One region of the Variovorax defluvii genome, then DNA from elsewhere that is predicted to be linked to it. Evidence: riboswitches for the same ligand, from Rfam matches in the RefSeq annotation. Region 1 holds a riboswitch; the other holds the start of a gene.
The links. A riboswitch is a leader RNA that binds a small molecule or an ion and turns the genes downstream of it on or off. The one in region 1 is predicted to bind glycine.
Positions count from the first base shown of each region.

Region 1 (4,374 bases):
GTACACGAAGTGACAAGCGTGGGGGTCCTATGACACCCGTCATGGTCACCACGATGGTGGTGTGCTTCGCGCTCACCGTCTCCGTCGCCGTCTCCATCGGCCTCGCCTCGGTGGTCGGCATCCAGGTGTCGAACGCCAACATGCTGATCTCCGTCAAGGAGATGTTCAACGCCATCAACAAGTTTCCGCTCGCCGCCATTCCCTTTTTCATCCTGGCCGGCAACCTGATGGAAACCGGCGGCATCTCGCGCCGCCTGGTGGACTTCGCCAAGAGCCTGGTCGGCGGCGTGCAAGGCGGCCTGCCCATGACCTGCGTGCTGACCTGCATGATCTTCGCGGCGGTGTCGGGTTCGTCGGTGGCCACCACCTTCGCCATCGGCGCGATCCTGATTCCCGCGCTGATCAAACATGGCTATCCCACCAGCTATGCGGCGGCGCTGCAGGCCACCAGCGCGGAGCTGGGCGTGATCATCCCGCCTTCGATCCCGATGATCCTGTACGGCGTGAGCGCCGAGGTGTCGATCGGCGAACTGTTCATCGCGGGCTTCGGCCCGGGCATCCTGATCAGCCTGGCGCTGATGGCCTTCGTCTACGTCTATTGCAAGTTCAAGGGCCTGGGCAAGAACGACGGCGATGGCCGCCTGGGCGTGGGCGTCGCGACCTGGCGCGCGGGCTGGGCGCTCCTGATGCCGGTGATCATCCTCGGCGGGATCTACGGCGGCATCTTCACGCCGACCGAGGCCTCGGCGGTGGCGGTGCTCTATGCACTCATCGTGGGCACGTTGATCTACCGCGAGATCAAGCTGCCGCAGCTCTACACGGTGCTGCGCAAATCGGTGATCTCCTCCTCGGTCATCATGTTCATCATCGCCAATGCGGGCCTGTTCGCCTTCCTGATCACCCGCGCCGGCGTGCCGGAGGCCATCGGCCACTGGCTGGAAGGCGTGCTGCGGTCCCCGACCATGTTCCTGCTGGGCGTGAACGCGGCGCTGTTCGTCATCGGCATGTTCATCGAGACCAGCGCGGCCATCATCGTGCTCGCCCCCATCCTGGCGCCGGTGGCGCTGCACTTCGGCGTTGACCCGGTTCACTTCGGGCTGATCATGGTCGTCAACCTCGCCCTGGGCATGATCACGCCGCCCTTCGGCGTCAACCTGTTCGCGGCCTGCACCGTGGCGCGCATCTCTCTGGATCGCATCGTGGGACACCTCGTGCCCTTCGTGCTGGTGATCCTGGCGTGCCTCTTGGTGATCACCTACGTGCCCGGCATCTCCCTGGGGCTGCGCGACCTGGTCTACGCCAAGTAGGCACGGCTTCCACAGGCCGTTACACGCTCGCTGCCACACGGCGTCTCGGCCGACACGGGAAAGCGCTCATCGCATGAATAGTCGCTAGGATGGCGGCACGCGCCATGCGTGCCGCCGGCGTGGCCGTTTCCGCTTGCAGGGAACGCGCCGCCGGTGAGAATGCATGGGACGAACCCGCCGCTTCTCTTTCTTCCCTTGCAAGGCATGACGAGCTACGGATTTGTTCATTTGGAATTCGGCGACCGGCATCGAGACCGGTCGCTGCTGGTATTGGAGGCGCTGCGCAGCCGGCTGGCCCAGAGCGGCGATCGCTTCTCCCTGACGGTGGTCGACAACGCCGGCGCGAGCGGCGCGCTCACCTGCCCGGGCTTCGATGAGGCCGTCCTGGTGCCGGGCGACAACAGCAACCGCGAGTTTTCCGGCTGGGACAGCGGCGTCAAGGCCCTGCTCGGCCGCGCCGAGGCGCCGGACGTCTGGATCTTCTCGAACGACACCGTCGGGTCGAACCATGCGTGGAGCGAGCGCCGGCTGCAGCACTTCGGCGGTGAGATCCGCAAGCTCGCGCTGCATTCGGGCCCCTGGCTCTTCGGCGAGATCAACGACTTCCCGCGCTCGACCATGACGCCGCTGGGGCCGCTGCTCGAATGGGTGGCGACCTACTGTTTCGCGATGAACGACACCTTGCGCCGCAAGCTGGGCACGCTCTCGCCCGACAACGCCCTGCTCGATTCGCTGGTGAACGAGCGCTACGAAGCCGGCCGGGGGCTGTTCCGCGAGCACGTGGACGCGGCGTACGTCGATTTCGTGTCCGCCTGGCTGATCGGCGACGAGCGGGAAAGCCACGACAAGAAGCGGCGCTTCAAGTGGGACCACGAATGGCACAAGGCCAGCCCGCTCGGCACGCACAACTTCGAGGACCTGCGCATGAAGGCGCGCTGCTGCCTGTCGGAAAGCATGCTCAGCGTGCGTGCCCGGCAATTGGGCGCCGACATCCGCTCGCCCTACGACGCGCGCAACGCGCGCGAGCACGTGCGGCGCTCCATGCAGTTCCTGGCGGACAAGCTGTGGGAGAAATTCCTTCTGCGCCGCATGCGCCTCGAGCGTTCCTGACACAGGCGCTCACGATTCCGGCACGGCTTTCCCGTACACTCGCCCGGTCAGGAGAGCGCTCTGCGATGCAGGGCCGCCGAAGGCGCAGGGCCCCGAAGTCACGGGCCCGAACGCTCAGGCAAAAGGACTGACGAGGCGCCCGCTGACCCCGGGCGTTTCCTTGCTGGAGAGAGGCGGCCGCGGCGTTCGCGCACAGGCCGTCCACCGAAGGAGCAAACCCCGATCGTGGGGCGAATCTCTCAGGTAAAGCGGACAGCAGGGGTGGCCCATGGCTTCGGCCATGGATCCGGACTGCCCCCATGGAGAGTACCTTGGCCTCCGCTTCCGACACCGATCTGCAAAAGACCCCGCTTCACGCCCTGCACCTCGAACTGGGCGCCCGCATGGTGCCTTTCGCCGGCTATTCGATGCCGGTCCAGTACCCCGCCGGCCTGATGGCCGAGCACCGCCACACGCGCACGGCCGCCGGCCTGTTCGACATCTCGCACATGGGCCAGCTGCGCCTGTCCGGCCCCGATGCCGCCGCCGTCTTCGAGACCCTGATGCCGCAGGACGTGATGGGACTCGCGCCGGGCAAGCAGCGCTACGGGCTGCTGCTGGACGAGCAGGGCGGCATCCTCGACGACCTGATGTTCTTCAACGAGGGCGGCGACTCGATCTTCGTGATCGTCAACGGCGCCTGCAAGGCCAGCGACATCGCCCACATCCAGGCCCGCATCGGCCAGCGCTGCCAGGTGCAGCCCCTGCCCGACCAGGCGCTGCTGGCGCTGCAGGGGCCGCAGGCCACCGCCGTGATGGCGCGCCTGTCTCCCGGCAGCGAGAAATTCGTCTTCATGACCGGCGGGAAGCTGCAGATCGGCGGCATCGCCGCCTTCGCCACCCGCAGCGGCTACACCGGCGAGGACGGCTTCGAGATCTCCGTCGCCGCGCAGGACGCCGAGGCCCTCGCCCGCCTGCTGCTGGCGCAGCCCGAGGTCCAGCCCATCGGCCTGGGCGCGCGCAACTCGCTGCGGCTCGAAGCCGGCCTGTGCCTCTACGGCAACGACATCGACACCACGACCACGCCGGTCGAGGCAGCGCTGACCTGGTCGATCCAGAAGGTGCGCCGCAGCGGCGGCGCACGCGAAGGCGGCTTTCCGGGCGCGGCGAAGGTGCTGGCCCAGCTCACCGCGGCCGACGGCGCCGCCGGCCATCTCGACCACGACACGCTGAAGCGCAAGCGCGTCGGCCTGGTCGCGCTGGAGCGGGTGCCGGTGCGCGAGGGCACCCCGCTGCAGTCCTTCGAGGGCCATGCCATCGGCCAGGTGACCAGCGGCCTGCTCGGCCCCACCGTGGACCGCCCGATCGCGATGGGCTACGTCGCCCTGGCCTACGCCGGGCTCGGCACCCGCATCCAGGCCATCGTGCGCGGCAGGCCGGTGCCCATGGAGGTGAGCACGATGCCCTTCGTGCCGCCTCACTACTACCGCGGTTGAGCCATTCCTGTTTCTTTCCCTAGGAGCCATTCCATGACCATCAAGTACACCAAGGACCACGAGTGGGTGAAAGCCGAGGGCGACACCGCCACCGTCGGCATCACCCTCCATGCGCAGGATGCGCTGGGCGACGTGGTCTTCGTCGACCTGCCGCAGGTGGGCCAGGGCTACGCGCAGGGCGAGGTCGCCGGCGTGGTCGAGTCGGTCAAGGCCGCGGCCGACGTGTACATGCCCATCGCGGGCGAGATCACCGAGGTCAACGAGGCGCTGCGCGCCGACCCCTCGCTCGCCAACAGCGCACCCGAGGGCGAGGGCTGGTTCTTCAAGCTGAAGATCGCCGACGCCTCGCAGTTCGAAGCCCTGCTCGACAAGACCGCCTACGACAAGCTCGCCGACGAAGCCTGAAGCCTTTTCTTTTTCTCCCATGCCGAAGTCCTCCCTGCCTACCCTGCCCACCCTCGCCGAGCTCGAGAACGCCGGCG
Region 1 covers NZ_BAABGJ010000015.1:208,586-212,959, forward strand. The annotation lists gene ABEA07_RS09945 (TRAP transporter large permease) at 30-1,307, shown strand; gene ABEA07_RS09950 (hypothetical protein) at 1,536-2,417, shown strand; glycine riboswitch at 2,456-2,557, shown strand; glycine riboswitch at 2,571-2,683, shown strand; gene gcvT (glycine cleavage system aminomethyltransferase GcvT) at 2,717-3,892, shown strand; gene gcvH (glycine cleavage system protein GcvH) at 3,926-4,297, shown strand; gene gcvP (aminomethyl-transferring glycine dehydrogenase) at 4,317-4,374, shown strand, end outside.

Region 2 (4,374 bases), on a different contig from region 1:
GCGGCCCGTGTCGACCGCGCCGGGCAGCAGGGCCTCGACGCGCCGGAGCATCGCGTCGAAACGGTCCGAATCGGGCTCGCCTTCGTCCTCGCGGCGGGCGCGCACGCAGCGGGAGACGCGCAGGCCATCACCCGCCGGCGTCTCGACACGGCGGATGTGCAGGCGGCCCTGCCGGTCGTGCAGCATCATGCGCGGCGCGCGCGTGGCATCCAGGATCGGCAAGGTCAGGATGTACTCCCGTTGGAAGTCGAGCGGCATCGGGATGCCCAGCTTCTCCGAGTGGACGACGCTGGAGGCCCCCAGGGCCAGGACGTAGGCCTGCGCCTCGAGCCTGACGCGGCGGCCGGACGCGTCCAGGGCCTCGACGTGGTCGACCCGGCCGGATCGTTCCTCGATGGAGAGCACCTGGTGCCGCGTCAGGAAACGCACACCTGCCGCGCGGCAAAGGAACACCAGGCTGGCGGCGAACTGAGCCGGATCGCGCGAGGCCGCGTCGTCGGTCGCGTGGGCGGCGCCGGCCACCGCGACACGCGTCGCCTGCAGGGCCGGTTCCAGGTCCAGTGCTTCGGCGGTCGACAGCAGTCGTTCCTCGCAGCCCAGCGCATGCCAGCGGGGCTGGCCGCTCATCCGGTTCTGGAAGGCGCGCTCGTCGGTGTACAGGCTCAACAGGCCCGCGCCGCGCGCGCCGGTGGGCACACCTACCTCGTCGCGCAGGGCGCGCGCGCTCGCGCGGCTGTAGGCACCGAAGCGCACCAGGTGTTCGAGCGGCTTCTGGTGCGACGACGGGCCGAAGGCGCCGTCCAGAACCCGGTTGATGCGGCGGCGCACATGGCGGCCCAACGCTTGCCAGCCGAGGTGTTCCGCTTGGCGCGCCGCCACCTGCTGCAGCAGGCGCGCGGCGTCCGGGTCCGGGGTCGTCTCGACCAGGCCACGGGCCTTGGCCGCCGGTGTGGCATGACGGTCGACCACGATCACTTCATGGCCCAGTTGCTGAAGGTAGTGGGCCGATGTGACGCCGAGCAGTCCGGCGCCCAGTACGAGCACGCGCATGTCCTGATCCTTATGGGATGACATGAACGGCGGGACGCGGGGCCTGGGATGCAGGCGCCCCGACCCGGGTTCCAGGTTGCCGCTCCCCCTGTCCTTGGTGCCTGAGAGATTCACCCGTCGCGGTCTCGCGGCGAATTTGCTCCTTCGGCGCATCACCCGCGGTGATGGCTCTCCAGTCGGCGATTGACGAAAGAGGCAGAGGATGAACCGTGGCGGTTCACCGGCCGGCGTCCATGGGAGATTCGCGCCTGCGGTGGGATGGCGGCGCCATCCGCTTGACTGCCGAGCCCGCAATTCTAGCTGCAACCGGTTTCATTGGCCATTCGTCAAGAGCGCCGCAGCCGCGTGAACAGTTCGAACTCCCAGTTGCGCATCCCCAAAAGCAATGTGTAGCCCTCGCGCTCCTTGGACGAAAGCTTCTGGTCGGTCTGATGCTGCTGGGCGAAGTCCTGCGCAACCCGCTGCAGACGGTCCAGGAAGGCCGGCGCCAGCGACTTGCTGATCGAGCCATGCACCAGCAGCAGGCCCTCGGCCGGTCCGTCGAAGCCGCCGCGGTAGTAGTCGAGCACCACGTTCTCGCGGAAGAAGTCCATCACCGGCCCGTGCGGACGCCACCGGAAGGTCTTGGCGAGCTTGAGCCGGTAGCGGTTGAGTGGGCGCAGCTCGATGATGCCGATGCGGTCCAGTTGCGCCAGGTAGCCGATGCATTCCGCCTCGGTGATGCGGTAGGCGGCTACGATCTGCTCCAGCGTCCATTGGCTCAGCACACAGATGGCCATCAGCAGCAGCTTCTTGTCCTTGACGACCGCCTTTTCCTGCTCGAGCGTGAGTTCCTTGAGCAAGGGCTGGGCGTCGGCGACGCGCCGCGCCAGTTCGGCAAAGTCGATCTTCAGGGCGCGGCAGATCGCGTCCACGCGTGTCAAGGGCATGTCGCCCTTGGCCAGCATGCGCTTGACGCTCGACTCGGCCATGTTCAGCGACTTGGCCAGGTCCGCATAGGTCATGCGGGCTGTTTTGAGTTCATTCTTGAGGGCCTGGATCAGATCGACGGTCGTGCTCATGGGGCGGGTATTGGTTCTTGATACCGATGGGCGTGAGAAAGTACTCCGTATCGATTCTCGATGCCTCCCGAGCCGATGACAACCTACATTCCGCCGCACCGCATCTCACCCCGGAGCCGCAATGTCCTTGTCATCCTTGTCCCGTCGCGAGCGTGCCCTGTTGTTCTTCTTTCTCGCATTGCTGCTGGCCGCGTTGTTCGGACCCGGACTCACGCCCGGGGACATGGGCGGCGCGACCTTCGCCGACGACCGTGGCTGGCAGAACCTGCCGCATGCCATGGACGTGCTGAGCAACCTGCCCTTCGCGGCGCTCGGGGTGTGGGGGCTGCGCTGGCTGCACTGGCATGACCGGACGCACGAGGATGTCCAGAACGCCGTGCCGCACCGGCTCCTCGCCCAGCCGCCTGTCAACCTGCTGGACTGTGCCTGGATGTTCTTCGCCGGCCTGATCATCACGGCGGCCGGCTCCGCCTTCTACCACCTGCAGCCTGACGCGCTGCGTCTGGCGGCCGACCGCGCCGGAATGACTGTGGCCTTCGCCGGCCTGATCGGATGCGCCGTGTGCGAGCGGATCAGTGCGCGGGCCGGGTGGGCGGCCGCCTGGTTCGTGCTCGGCGGTGGCCTGCTGGCGGTGGCCGTCAGCCAGCAGACGGGCAACGTGCTGCCGTGGGGCCTGGTTCAGTTCGGCGGCATGGCGCTGGTGCTCGTGCTGGCGGTCTCCAAGCCCGTGGAAGGCGCCATCGGGCTGCGCCTGGGTTGGGTGATCTTCTTCTACGGCCTGGCCAAGCTGTTCGAACTCGGTGATCACGCCATCTACGAAGCGACGCAGCACTTCGTGTCGGGCCATAGCCTGAAGCATCTGACGGCGTCGCTGGCGGCCCTGCCCGTTCTGCATGCGTTGCAGACCATGGGGCGCGAGACGCTGCGGCACAATCCGGGCGCGGCCGCGGTAACGGCCTGAAGGGACACTCGATTGACCATACCCGCCGATGCCGCCACGTTGGCCGGCGCGCCCGAAGCGGGCGCGCATCACGCCAACCAATTCGCGCTGCTGGGACAGCGGCGCTTCGCTCCTTTCTTCTGGACCCAGTTTGCCGGCGCGGCGAACGACAACCTGTTCAAGTTCGCCTTCACCGTGATGGTGACGTACCAGCTGCAGCTGGCCTGGATGCCGCCGGCGATGGCGGGGCTGGTGATCGGTGCGCTGTTCATTCTTCCGTTCCTGCTGTTCTCGGCTACCGCGGGGCAGCTCACCGACAAGCACGACAAGACGAAGATGATCCGCTTCGTCAAGAACCTCGAGATCGGGATCATGGCGCTGGCCGCCTGGGGCTTCCTGCGCGCCGACGCGGTGCTGCTGCTGGCCTGCGTATTCCTGATGGGGCTGCACTCCACGCTTTTCGGGCCGGTCAAGTTCGCCTATCTGCCGCAGGTGCTGGATGCGCGCGAACTCACCGGCGGCAATGGCATGGTGGAGATGGGCACCTTCGTCGCGATCCTGCTGGGGCAGGTGGCCGGCGGCCTGCTGGTTGCCCTCCCGGAGGTGGGTCACGCCACCGTGGCGGTGGCCTGCCTGCTGCTGGCCCTGATCGGGCGTGGCGTGGCCCAGGCGATTCCGCCCGCGCCGGCGACCGACCCGAGCCTGGTGATCAACTGGAATCCGGTGAGCGAGACCTGGCGCAACCTGCGCCTCGCGCACGGCAACCTGGTGGTGTTCCGTTCGCTGCTGGGCATCTCGTGGATGTGGTTCTTCGGCGCTGTCTTCCTCAGCCAGTTCCCCAGCTTCGCCAAGGAGGTGCTGCACGGCAACGAGCAGGTCGCCTCGCTGCTGCTGGTCGTGTTCTCCGTCGGTATCGGCATCGGGTCGCTGCTGTGCGAGACGCTGAGCCGCCGCCAGGTCGAGATCGGCCTCGTGCCGCTGGGCGCGATCGGCATGAGCGTGTTCGCCATCGACCTCTACTTCGCGTCCCGTGCCCTGCCGCCGGCCGGCGTGATGGGGCTCGCCGGCTTCGTGGGGCTGCCGGCGCATTGGCGCGTGATGGCCGACCTGGGCCTGCTGTCGCTCTTCGCCGGCCTCTACAGTGTCCCCATGTACGCCCTGATCCAATTGCGCAGCCAGCCCACGCATCGCGCGCGCATCATCGCGGCCAACAACATCCTCAATGCGTTGTTCATGATCGGCAGCGCCGTGATCGCCGGGGCACTGCTCCAGGCCGGCTTCACGATTCCGCAGATCTTCCTGTTCACCGGCATCGCCAATGCG
Region 2 covers NZ_BAABGJ010000081.1:86,772-91,145, reverse strand. The annotation lists gene ABEA07_RS25985 (FAD-dependent oxidoreductase) at 1-1,050, opposite strand, end outside; glycine riboswitch at 1,129-1,236, opposite strand; gene ABEA07_RS25980 (helix-turn-helix domain-containing protein) at 1,377-2,111, opposite strand; gene ABEA07_RS25975 (hypothetical protein) at 2,233-3,072, shown strand; gene ABEA07_RS25970 (MFS transporter) at 3,085-4,374, shown strand, end outside.
Region 2: it holds a riboswitch for glycine, as region 1 does, so the genes downstream of both, ABEA07_RS25985 (FAD-dependent oxidoreductase) here and gcvT (glycine cleavage system aminomethyltransferase GcvT) in region 1, are expected to answer to the same signal.